Regions from separate parts of the Janthinobacterium kumbetense genome, predicted to be linked through region 1. Evidence: predicted binding sites of a transcription regulator. Region 1 holds the regulator's gene; each other region holds the start of a gene.

Evidence for each region. Region 1 encodes HrcA, which represses chaperone genes, less so after heat shock. Its sites were predicted from a motif close to TTAGCACTCNNNNNNNNNGAGTGCTAA; they were not measured.
Region 2: the regulator HrcA is predicted to act here: its motif matches at 2,072-2,098, upstream of groES (co-chaperone GroES).
Region 3: the regulator HrcA is predicted to act here: its motif matches at 1,675-1,701, upstream of rpoH (RNA polymerase sigma factor RpoH).

What each region holds. Positions count from the first base shown of each region.
Region 1 is NZ_JAMQGR010000010.1:29,150-33,303, reverse strand. It holds gene NCG91_RS22640 (hypothetical protein) at 1-321, opposite strand, end outside; gene NCG91_RS22635 (HAD family hydrolase) at 567-1,292, shown strand; gene hrcA (heat-inducible transcriptional repressor HrcA) at 1,395-2,411, shown strand; gene fur (ferric iron uptake transcriptional regulator) at 2,463-2,894, opposite strand; gene NCG91_RS22620 (outer membrane protein assembly factor BamE) at 3,091-3,720, shown strand; gene dapB (4-hydroxy-tetrahydrodipicolinate reductase) at 3,740-4,154, shown strand, end outside.
Region 2 is NZ_JAMQGR010000006.1:144,636-148,789, reverse strand. It holds gene NCG91_RS17735 (EVE domain-containing protein) at 1-28, opposite strand, end outside; RNA gene ssrS (6S RNA) at 107-284, opposite strand; gene NCG91_RS17725 (cell division protein ZapA) at 339-650, opposite strand; gene NCG91_RS17720 (DUF904 domain-containing protein) at 650-940, opposite strand; gene NCG91_RS17715 (hypothetical protein) at 1,070-1,816, opposite strand; gene groES (co-chaperone GroES) at 2,341-2,631, shown strand; gene groL (chaperonin GroEL) at 2,682-4,154, shown strand, end outside.
Region 3 is NZ_JAMQGR010000008.1:196,846-200,999, forward strand. It holds gene NCG91_RS21110 (hypothetical protein) at 1-81, opposite strand, end outside; gene NCG91_RS21115 (hypothetical protein) at 260-526, shown strand; gene rpoH (RNA polymerase sigma factor RpoH) at 617-1,510, opposite strand; gene ftsX (permease-like cell division protein FtsX) at 1,928-2,848, opposite strand; gene NCG91_RS21130 (cell division ATP-binding protein FtsE) at 2,845-3,582, opposite strand; gene ftsY (signal recognition particle-docking protein FtsY) at 3,591-4,154, opposite strand, start outside.

The DNA.
Region 1 (4,154 bases):
TGTGCAGCTCACCAAGGCCGTGTTCACGGAATAGCTCGATGCCTTGCCGGCGCCATTGGCGATGGTGCAAACGGCGCCCTTGGGCTGTTCCGCGATGGTAATATTGTAGCGGTCATCGTTCTTGACCAGCTTGGTGAAGACGACGGTGCCCTGGCCCACAGGAACCGGCAAGCGTTCCCCGTCATTCAGGAGAATCAGGCCATCCTTGGCCAGGCCGCTGACTGAGACTTGCAGATACAGGTTGCCGCCGCTGCCGCCGCAGGCTGCCAGGGTGACGGCGCAAGCCGCCGCCAGCATCGAGCGCAGGTACAAATTTTTCATACATTCTCCAAAACGAATTAAGTTGGGTAGCGCAACGCGGACGCTGGCGCCGCATTGGAATGGCGCCTATTTTAGTCTATCTGGCAAGCTGGATGACCTTGCCTTGTATCACCCTGTAACAATTTTTCGCCGGGAAGCGCTGGCCCGGCCCCATTTCACGGGGGCGCAGCCATGCCGGCGGCGTCGATCGGTGCGACAATAGACGCATCCTGCGCAGCGTGACGCAGCATCCCATTGTGAGTCCCATGTCCCTTGCCCCCGTAAAACCCGCCGTGCCGCCCAAGGCCATCCTGTTCGACCTCGACGATACCTTGTGGCCCATCGCGCCCGTGATCGCCGCCGCGGAAACCCTGCTGCACGACTGGCTGGCCACGCATGCGCCCAAGGTGGCGCGGCAGTTTTCCATCGAGGTGCTGCGCCAGCACCGCCTGGCCATGCTCAAGGAACAACCGCATTTCCATGGCAACCTGATCGAGTTGCGCCGCGCGGGCTTGCTGGCCGCCTTCGAGGCTGCCGGCGAGGATCCCGCCCTGGTCGACGGCGCCATCCTGCAATTCCTGGCCGCGCGCAACCGCGTCCAGCCGTATGACGACGTCTTGCCGGGCCTGGCCTGGATGCGCCAGCGCATGCTGGTCGGTTCGATCTCGAATGGCAATGCGGACCTTGACATTATCGGCCTGGCGCAGCATTTCAAGGTATCGATCGCCGCCAGCGATTTTGGCGTGGCCAAGCCCGACGCCAGCATCTTCCTGGCAGCTTGCGCCGCGCTGGACGTCGCGCCCCATGAAGCCGTGTATGTCGGCGACGACCTGTATTTCGACGTGACGGGAGCGCAGGGGGCGGGCATGCGCGCCGTCTGGATGAACCGCAAGGGCAGCGATGCGCACCTGGCGGCCGGCGTGCAGCCCGACGCCATCTGCGCCAACTTTGATGAATTGTTGCTGTGGCTGCAAGGGCAACTGGAAGATTGATCGCCGCAGGCCGGGCGAACGTGCATAATAGGCGCTGTTGACGCACGTTCGGCCGCTTTCGTTGCCGCTTGCTTAACAAAATACTTGCCTAAATAAAACACCATGCAACTCGATACACGTGCCCAAACACTGCTGAAAGCCCTGGTCGAGCGATATATCGCCGACGGCCTGCCGGTCGGTTCGCGCGCCTTGTCGAAAATTTCCGGCCTGGACCTGTCGCCGGCCACGATCCGCAACATCATGGCCGACCTGGAAGAGCTCGGTTATGTGTCCAGTCCGCACACCTCGGCCGGACGCATCCCCACGCCGCGCGGCTACCGCATCTTTGTCGACACCTTGCTGACCGTGCGGCACCTGGACGAGCACCTGGTGGAATCGCGCATGCGCCTGCAGACGCCGCAACCGCAAAAAACCATCGCCAACGCGGCGCAGATGCTGTCGTCGCTGTCGCAGTTTGCCGGCGTCGTGCTCAGTCCGCGCCGCGAATCCGTGTTCCAGCAAATCGAATTCCTGCGCCTGTCGGAAAAACGCATCCTGCTCGTCATCGTTGCGCCCGGCGGCGACGTGCAGAACCGTTTATTGCTGACGGAGGCCGACTATACGCCGGCGCAACTGGTGCAATCGGCCAATTACATCAATCAGAATTATGGCGGCCTGTCCTTCGATGCCGTGCGCGTGCGCCTGCAGGGCGAATTGCGCCAGTTGCGCGACGATATGGGCAGTTTGATGCAGGCGGCCGTGGAAGCGGGCAGCGAAGCGATGGCCGACCATAGCGACGACATGGTGATTTCCGGCGAGCGCAACTTGCTCAGCGTGAGCGATCTGTCGTCGAACATGCATTCGCTGCGCCAGATGTTCGACATGTTCGAGCAAAAAACGGGCTTGATGCAGCTGCTCGACGTGTCGAGCAAGGCGACGGGCGTGCAGATTTTTATCGGCGGCGAATCGAACCTGGTGCCGATGGATGAGATGAGCGTGGTGACGGCGCCGTATGAAGTCAACGGCAAGATCGTGGGAACGTTGGGAGTGATCGGGCCGACGCGCATGGCTTACGAGCGCGTCATCCCGATCGTCGATATCACGGCCAAGCTGCTGTCAAGCGCACTGAGCCATCATTGATCGTACTGCCTGGCGCGCCGGCCGTTCCCTTGCGGAAACGGCCGGCTTGGGTCAGGCTGTTTTGTGCGGGCAAGCCGTCTTGATGCAGTTGCCGTAGATGGCCAAAGCGTGTTCGGCGATCTTGAAGCCGCGTTCTTCGGCCACTTTTTGCTGGCGTACTTCGATGTCTTCGTCGAAGAATTCTTCGACCCGGCCACAGTCGAGGCACACCAGGTGGTCATGGTGGGAGCCTTCGTTGAGCTCGAAAATCGCCTTGCCGGTTTCAAAATGGTTGCGATTGAGCAAGCCGGCCTGTTCGAATTGCGTGAGGACGCGGTAGACAGTTGCCAAACCGACATCCATATTGTCGGCCAGCAGAATCTTGTAGACGTCTTCCGCGGTCAGGTGGCGTACCGGGCTACTCTGGAAGATATCGAGTATCTTCAGCCGTGGCAGGGTGGCTTTCAGGCCGCTTGCCTTGAGATCACTAGGATTGTTACTCATGTTTGTTGCTCGTATGTGGGTCAGGTGCTTTATCATATAGCGTTTTGTCGGGGAGTGCCAAAATATGCTTTTTTTTGGCGGGCCGGTCACTCCTGGCGTTTTGTTCATCCAATTGAGGTCATTTATGCGCGTAACACCGGCTGTATTGCCATCTCTCTGGCACCGTATTCCATTTCGAGCACCAGTCTTGGCAGGCATGGTCTGTGTCGCGCTGGCCATGTCCGGCTGCGCCAACCGTGGCATCCTGGGCGAAAAGCCGGCAGCTGCTCAAAAAGAAGGCAAGGAACTGGTTCCCGAACAGGGCGCACAAACGACCACCATTACGCCGCTGCAAAAATTCATGTGGTTTTTCTCGCCCTACCGTCCTGACATTCAACAAGGCAACTTTGTCTCCGAAGAGATGCTGGCCCAGTTGAAAGTGGGCATGACGCGCGACCAGGTGCGTTTCGTCCTCGGCACCTCGCTGCTGACCGATATCTTCCATGCCGACCGCTGGGATTATCCATTCCGCCTGGCACGGGGCAGTGGCGAAACCACCAGCAGCCGCGTGGTCGTGTACTTCGGCAAGGATGGCAAGGTTGAACGTTTCGAAGGCGGTAACTTGCCGACGGAGAAAGAATACATCGACCGCATCGCCGGCCCGTCGCCGTTCGCCAAGGTCGCCAAGGCCGATGCGCCAGCCGCCGCCGTGCCGTCGCCCGTGGCGCCGAGCGCCGTGCCCGTGCCGGCCGATGCCGCCCCTGCCATTCCTGTGAGCAAGCCGGAAGTGACGCCTGCACCTGCCGCCGAGCCTGCACCTGCACCTGCTGCCGAACCCACCAAATAAGTTGCTGTAAGAGAATAAAATGACTGAACTGAAAATTGCCATCGCTGGCGCCAGCGGCCGCATGGGCCATATCCTGATCGAAGCGGTCAGCAATGCGCCCGACGCCGTGCTGGCCGGCGCGCTCGACCGTGCCAGTTCGCCGTCGATCGGACAGGATGCGGCCGCCTTCCTCGGCAAGCCTGCCGGCGTGTTGACGCAGTCCGACCTGGCGAAGGGCCTGGCGAACGCCGACTTCCTGATCGATTTCACGCGTCCGGAAGGCACTTTGCAGCACCTGGCGTATTGCGCCGAGCACGGCATCAAGATGATCATCGGCACCACCGGTTTCGATGACGCTGGCAAGGCCGCCATTGCCGCCGCCGCCGAAAAGACGGCCATCATGTTCGCGCCGAACATGAGCGTGGGCGTGAATGTCACCATGAAATTGCTGGAAC
Region 2 (4,154 bases), on a different contig from region 1:
CGGATTTCATCAGCCAGTATTGTTTCATGTTCACTCCCTATCAAAAGCAACAGGCGTAAAAAAACGGCTGAGCATGATGCTGCAACCGTTTTCTTGGTACTGCAAATTGGGCCCCGCCTGTGCCGCTATGCCGGCATCCCGAACCAAACGGTTCAAGGTGGTCACGTTAGTTCAATTTCGGGTTCGTCGAACGAGCGACGCTCACTCCCATCAAACAAAATTCGCAACCGATGCGCATAAATGGTTCAAGGAATATATGGCAATCGCGAACACCGCAGGGTAGACCCAAGTTTACTCCTTTGATCGCGCATCGCAAAGACAAATCGTCGCGTACGCGCTTAAAAAAGGTTTTCCTGGGGCGTCAGAGCACTATCCAATACCGTGTGCATGGCCGAGATTTTCTGCTTCACTTCCAGTATCGTCAATTCCGACAGCGGACCTTGCGGCGACTTCACGGACAGGAATTCCGCGGCCACGCCCAGGGCGGCCAGCACGGCGATGCGGTCGTTGCCCTTGACCTTGCCCGCGTCGCGGATGGCTTTCATTTTGCTATCGAGATAGATCGCCGCTTCGCGCAGCGCGCGCTCTTCGCCGTCGCGGCACACCATGCTGTAGGACTGGCCCATGATATTGACATCGACACGCGGCATTACGCTTCCTTCTCGTTCTCGGCAATGTAGGCGCCCGCTTCCGAAGCGGCTTGCTCCAGGCCAGCTTGCACCAGTTCGGGAATTTTTTCCAGCAACGCTTCCACCCGCTCCTGCGCCTCGCGCATGCGTTGCACGTACAGGGCGTTGTCGGCGGCCAGCGCGGCATTGTCCTTGCGCAATTGCGCGTTTTCACGGCGCAGCGCATGGGTCATTTCGGCCAGCAGGCCTATTTTGTCGGATAATTCGTTGAATTCGGAAATCATCCCGCCACTATAGGGCGGACGCTCCATGGGCGTCAATCGAATCACGCCGCTGTCACACATATTTACATCAATGCAGGGCAGTTGGCGGACAATACACGCTTTTTCCGGCGCTTTTCGCCATCTGCACGCATCCGCCAGCGCCGCGATGGCAGCGTTTTACTCGTCGACGTAATCGGGTTCGATATCAAGTCCGCCATAGCGGTTTTCGCAAGAGCGGCGCGTCAGCGTCTGTTGTCCACTCTTGCCGTCAAGCACCATCGTCAAGTCGCGGCAAGTACTGCGGTAGCTGCCAGGTTTGGCGTCCGTTCCCGAGGGCGTCAGGCGCACTGCCAGCGGCACCGCATTGCCCAGGCCCTTGTTGCTCCACTGGCGCGTCTTGCCATCCTCTTCATCCTTCAAGGTGCGCACGGCAGCCGTCAGCAAGGCTTTCTGTTCCTTCGCATTCAGCTTGGCGATGGTCACGTCGGACAGGAATGGCGGATACACGACGGGCGCCGGATCCTTGCCCTGCACATCCCAGTTGCCGCTGTTCTGCGAACAGGTGCGGCGGCTCAGGTCCTGCGACTTGCCAGCCGCCGTGACGACGAATTTCAGGTCGCGGCAGACGTGCGCCTTCAGGCTGTGTTCCGTCATGCCGGAGTTGCTGAAGTTATACGTGACTTTCACCAGCACGCCGCGGTCGCCGCCGTTGTCCCACACATGGGCTTCCTGGTCGTCGTCATCCTTGTTCAAGTCGTTGAACAAGTCATTGAGCAGCATGTTCTTTTCCAGCGGGGTCAGGGCCGCCACGGTGATTTCATCGACGATGGTGGGCGTTTGCGCGGCGGCATTGCCCAGGCAGGCGAAGCCGATGACGGTGACGCCCAGCAGGCGCAGGGCGGGACGGGAAAGCGGGAATGGCATGGTGTTCTTTCTGGCGCGAGCGGTGATATGTGGCGATATTGATATGCAATTGCAATCATCTTATCAAATTTCATAGTCAAACTCTGTTTCCTGTGCGTACAGGAACACCCCCTCTCCGAACGACATGCTAGAGTCGCGCCTGTTGCTGACGCCCGGGAACGAGGCTTGTGCTGGCGCAAACCCTGTGTAGATGCAGGCTCTGCTCAGCATCTATCTATATGTTCCCCTTGAATAAGCCCCCTACCGTCCCTATAATTAGCACTCGTTAGTAGAGAGTGCTAACAAACTCTTTCGTAGCAATCCTCAGGACATGATGGTGCATGCCGGACAACAGCAGGGAACGCTACGCGGCGGGCGACGCCGCGATGCCACCACTGCCCAGCGCCGGCACGCACTCGATGACATGGGGTTTGCTTGACCGTTGCGGGCTGCTTTCAACGGCGGTCACTGAAAGCAGGCCTGGCGCTGCGCCAGGCATGTATTCATTTAGCAACACCTATCCATTGAACTTTAAGGAGTTTTGTATGAATCTGCGCCCATTGAACGATCGCGTCATCGTCAAACGCCTCGACCAGGAAACCAAAACTGCGTCCGGCCTCATCATTCCTGATGCAGCTGCTGAAAAACCGGATCAAGGCGAAGTCCTTGCCGTAGGCAATGGCAAGATTCTCGACGACGGCAAAGTCCGTCCTCTGGATGTCAAAGTGGGCGACCGCGTCCTGTTCGGCAAGTACGCCGGCCAAACCGTCAAAGTTGACGGCGATGAGCTGCTGGTCATGCGCGAAGAAGACATCATGGCGATCGTCGTCAAGTAATTGTTTCCACGTTGTAGACAGATACATCCCGAAACTCAGGAGAATTGAACATGGCAGCTAAAGAAGTAGTATTCGGCGACGCAGCGCGCGCCAAGATGGTCGAAGGCGTCAACATCCTCGCCAACGCAGTCAAAGTAACGCTGGGCCCGAAAGGCCGCAACGTGGTCCTGGAGCGCTCGTTCGGCGCCCCTACCGTCACCAAGGATGGTGTATCGGTAGCGAAAGAAGTTGAACTCAAAGACAAGCTCATGAACATGGGCGCGCAAATGGTCAAGGAAGTTGCTTCCCGCACCAGCGACAACGCCGGCGACGGCACCACCACCGCGACCGTGCTGGCACAAGCCATCGTGCGCGAAGGCATGAAGTTCGTTGCCGCCGGCATGAACCCGATGGACCTGAAGCGCGGTATCGACAAGGCTGTTGCAGCCACCGTCGAAGAACTGGCGAAAATCGCCCGTCCTTGCACCACGACCAAGGAAATCGCCCAAGTTGGCGCGATCTCGGCCAACTCGGACTACTCGATCGGCGAGCGTATCGCTGAAGCGATGGAAAAAGTCGGCAAAGAAGGCGTCATCACCGTAGAAGACGGCAAGTCGCTGAACGACGAGCTGGACATCGTTGAAGGCATGCAGTTCGACCGCGGCTACCTGTCGCCATACTTCATCAACAACCCAGAGAAACAAGTTGCCGTACTGGACAGCCCATTCGTCCTGCTGTGCGACAAGAAAATCTCGAACATCCGTGACCTGCTGCCGGTACTGGAACAAGTCGCAAAAGCTGGCCGTCCACTGCTGATCATCGCGGAAGACATCGAAGGCGAAGCGCTGGCGACCCTGGTTGTGAACAACATCCGCGGCATCCTGAAAACTTGCGCAGTGAAAGCCCCTGGCTTCGGCGACCGCCGCAAGGCCATGCTGGAAGACATCGCTGTCCTGACCGGCGGCCAAGTGATCGCTGAAGAAGTCGGCCTGACCCTGGAAAAAGTGACCCTGGCCGAACTGGGCCAAGCGAAACGCATCGAAGTGGGCAAGGAAAACACCATCGTTATCGATGGCGCCGGCGAAGCTGCCTCGATCGAAGCACGCGTGAAACAAGTACGCGTACAGATCGAAGAAGCGACCTCGGACTACGACCGTGAAAAACTGCAAGAGCGCGTCGCCAAACTGGCTGGCGGCGTTGCCGTGATCAAGGTTGGCGCAGCCACCGAAGTCGAAATGAAAGAGAAAAAAGCCCGCGTTGAAGATGCACTGCACGCAACCCGCGCTGCCGTGGAAGAAGGCATCGTGCCAGGCGGCGGCGTAGCCCTGCTGCGCGCACGCGCCAACATCACGGTCAAGGGCGACAATCCTGATCAAGACGCTGGTATCAAGATCGTCCTGCGCGCAATGGAAGAGCCACTGCGCATGATCGTGCAAAACGCTGGCGAAGAAGCTTCGGTCGTCGTGGCAGCCGTACTGGCTGGCTCGGGCAACTACGGCTACAACGCTGCCAACGGCACGTATGGCGACATGGTTGAAATGGGC
Region 3 (4,154 bases), on a different contig from region 1:
GCCGCAGCCGGCCAGCATGGCCAGGCAGGCGAAGAACAGGGGAAGCAGCACGGTGCGGTAAGAGCGGTTCAGAGTAGACATGTTTTTCCTTTCAGGTGGTGCGTCCCCGGCGTGCTTGTTCACGCGTGGGATAAAATGATAGTAACAAAATGATATTTTTCCGGCGCACTATTGGCGTGCTGCCGATGAATTGAGGCGCGAGCCACGCGGCGCGCCGATTACTGCGTAGAATGGCTGTTTTGAAAATCAGGAAACAACCATGAAAAAAACCGACCTGGCCAAAAGCGATGCCAAGAAACTGATGGGAAAGATGAATGTTCCCGGCGCCGGTGCATTCGGTAAGGAAGCGGTGGTCGTCGACCGCCGCGAACAGCGCAAGCGCGACCAGGCCCTGGGCCTGGTGCCATTCGCCGTCAAGCTGAACAGCGATCTGGTCTTGCAATTGCAGACCCTGGCCAAGGAGCGCGGCGCGGATCTGAATGAAGTCGTTGCTGAATTGATCAGCAAGGGCCTGGCTGCAGCTTAACGGGCTGCCATGTTTATCTGTTGATAAACATCAAGTTGTAAAACTAAAAGGCGCCTTGCGGCGCCTTTTACATTGCGGCATTGCTTGCGATTACACGTAGGCCGCCAGCGCGCCCTTCATTTTTTTCAGCGCCGCCACTTCGATCTGGCGGATGCGCTCGGCCGATACGCCGAACTCTTCCGCCAGCGCGTGCAGGGTGGCGCCGGAACCGTCGTCGTTGGCCAGCCAGCGCGCTTCGATGATGCGGCGCGAACGGGCGTCCAGCTTGGACAGGGCCGTTTCCAGGCCTTCCGATTGCAGGCGCGTCACTTGTTCCGCTTCCAGCACCTTGGTCGGCTCGCTTTGCTCCGACGACAGGTAGGCGATCGGCGAAAACTTGTCGTCTTCATCGTCGGTCGGCGATTCCAGCGCAATGTCGCGGCCGCTCAAACGCGTTTCCATCTCGATCACTTCTTCGCGTTTCACGTCGAGCAGCTTGGCCAGCGCATCGATCTGCTTCGGCGTCATCGCATCCAGGCCCGTCTTGTGGCTGCGCAAGTTGAAGAACAGCTTGCGCTGCGCCTTCGTCGTCGCGACCTTGACCAGGCGCCAGTTTTTCAGGATGTACTCATGCATCTCGGCTTTCACCCAATGCATGGCGTACGACACCAGGCGCACGCCCTGGTCCGGATCGAAACGTTTCACGGCTTTCATCAAGCCGATATTACCTTCCTGAATCAGGTCGGCGTGCGGCAAGCCATAGCCCAGGTAGCCGCGGGCAATCGAGACCACCAGGCGCAGGTGCGACAGCACCAGTTCTTGCGCGGCGGCCAGGTCATTTTTTTCGCGCAGGCGTGTCGCCAGCGAAATTTCTTCGTCGTGGGTCAACATGGGCAGGCGGTTCACGGCCGAAATATAGGCGTCGATATTGCCCAGATTGCCAGTGAACCCGAGGCCCAGCGCATTACTTTTGGTCGGAACCAATGCGGACGTTGCGGACATCATAGTCATGTTTTCTCCCTCGTAGTCTTGCTTTGTTCCAGTTGGCCACGTCACGCGACGTGGCAGCTTGTATCGTCGTTTTTGCGTATTCGGTCTTGCACTTTGCAGATCGCGGCACCATCTTGATCTGGCGTCCATGGCGGTTCTGCTGTTGGTATGTCCCTATATTAGCACTCTCTGCTTGAGAGTGCCAATCAGCACATTTAATCGATCTGATAGCCTAAATGCTATGGCGAATGAATGCCTGATAAATATGTCTGAATAGCGATCTGAACAGTGCTGCAGGCCGCTTCACGACAACGTAGCCAGTCTACGGCCTCTGGCTGAAGCGAACCTTAAGAATACTTGCTTAATATCAAGATAACAGCAGTATGGAGAGGGTGCATGGCGGCACCGAAGGCGCCGCCATGGGAAAGAAGGTCAGTTCAGGCGCGCCAGGTGGCGCTGCACGCACAGGAAGGCGCCGATCAGGCCCAGGCCGGCGCTGACGGCCAGCAAGCCGGCCATCGGTAGCGGCGCCAGCGGCACCAGCTGGAATTCGGACGCATACAGGCGGGCAAACTCGGCAATCGCCGTGTTCAGCGGCTGCAAGGCCAGCGCCACGGCGCCCAGCGCCAGCGCGCCGGCGCACAGGCCCAGCAGGGCGCCCGTGTAATAGAAGGGGCGGTGGATGAAGGTGTCCGTCGCGCCGATCAATTTCGAGATGCTGATTTCATCGCGCTGCTGCATCACTTGCAGGCGGATGGTATTGAAGACGACGGCGATCACGGCCACGCCCAGGGTAATGGCCAGCAGCAGCAGCACCAGGCGCAGCACGCCCAGCAGGGCCGCCAGGCGCTTGACCCAGGCCGAATCGACTTGCGCCGACTCCACGCCGGGCAAGTGGCGCAGCTGTTCCGCCACCGCATCGACATCCTGCGCTTCGCTGGCGCTGCTGAAGGCGTCGAGTTTCAGCACATAGCTGTCGGGCAGGGGATTGTCGCCCAGGGTACTCAGCACGTCGGCCAGGCCATTTTTGTTTTTCAGCGAGTCCAGCGCCTGTTCGCGCGGGATGAAGACGATCTTCGCCTTTTGCTCGCCGACAATCTTGCGCATGGCGCCGGCCAGGCCCACGGCTTGCTCGCGCGGCGTGTCGATCTTCAGGAAGACGCTGATTTCCGGGTCGACCGACATCTGTTCCGACATGGGGCGGACATTGTCGAGCATGGTCAAGCCGGCGAACGGCAGCGACAGGGCGATGGCGACGACGAGCACGTTCAATAGGAAGCCGCCCGGCGACTTGCGCAAGTGGATCAGCGCCGAACCGAGGGCGAAGCGATGTTGACGGAACCAGCCTCTCATGCCTGTTCTCCTTCGCCGTCATCTAAGCCTGGGGCGAAATCGGGATCGGGCGGCGCGAACACGGGCGCCTGCGTGGCCTTGTCGATGGCCACCAGCTGGCCGTTTTTCAGGTGGATCACGCGGGCGGCGGCGTCGAGCATCTGTTCGTCATGGCTGGAAATGAGGCAAGTCACGCCCACGGAGTGGAATGCTTTCAGGGCGTCGAGCACCTTGTTGGCGCTGGCGCGGTCCAGGTTGGCCGTCGGTTCGTCGGCCAGGATGATCTGCGGCCGGTTGACGATGGCGCGCGCGATCGATACGCGCTGCTGCTCGCCGCCCGACAGCGACAGGGGACGCGCCATGGCGCGGTCCAGCAGGCCGACTTTATCGAGCGCGGCGCGCGCGCGCTGTTCGGCCGCCGTCTTGTGGGCGCCGACGACGAGCAGCGGCAGCATGACGTTGGCCAGGATGGAGCGGTCGTTGAGCAATTTTTGCTGCTGGAAGATCAGGCCCATGTTGCGGCGCAGGAAGGGCACGCCGGCCGGCTTGATCTTCGCCATGTCCTGGCCATTGACGATCAGCTTGCCCGACGTGGGGCGTTCCATGGCGGCGATCATTTTCAGCAAGGTGGATTTGCCGGCGCCGGACGGGCCCGCTAAAAACACCAGCTCGCCTTTGGCAATATTGAGGGAAATGTCGCTGAGCGCCACGGCGTCGGCGGAGTATTGCTTGGAGACGTGCTGAAATTCAATCATGTATAGGCTTATCCTAGCAGCGCTTCGACAAATTCGGCAGCCACGAAAGGCTGCAAGTCTTCAATTTTCTCACCGATGCCGATGAAATACACGGGCACGGGACGCACGCGGGCGATCGCCGCCAGCACGCCGCCCTTGGCGGTACCGTCCAGCTTGGTAATCACCAGGCCGCTCAGCTGCAGGGCATCGTCGAAGGCCTTCACTTGCGTGAGGGCATTCTGGCCCGTGTTGCCGTCGATCACAAGCAGGGTTTCATGCGGCGCGCCATCCATGCCCTTGCCGATCACGCGCTTGATTTTCTTCAATTCTTCCATCAGGTGCAACTGCGTCGGCAAGCGGCCCGCCGTGTCGACCATGACCACGTCGATGCCGCGCGCCTTCGCCGATTGCACGGAGTCGTAGGCCACGGCGGCCGGATCGCCCGATTCCTGCGAAATCACGGTGACGTTGTTGCGTTCGCCCCAGACCATCAGCTGCTCGCGCGCGGCGGCGCGGAAGGTGTCGCCCGCAGCCAGCAGCACGGACTGGTTATTCGACTGCATGTGCTTGGCCAGCTTGCCGATGGTGGTCGT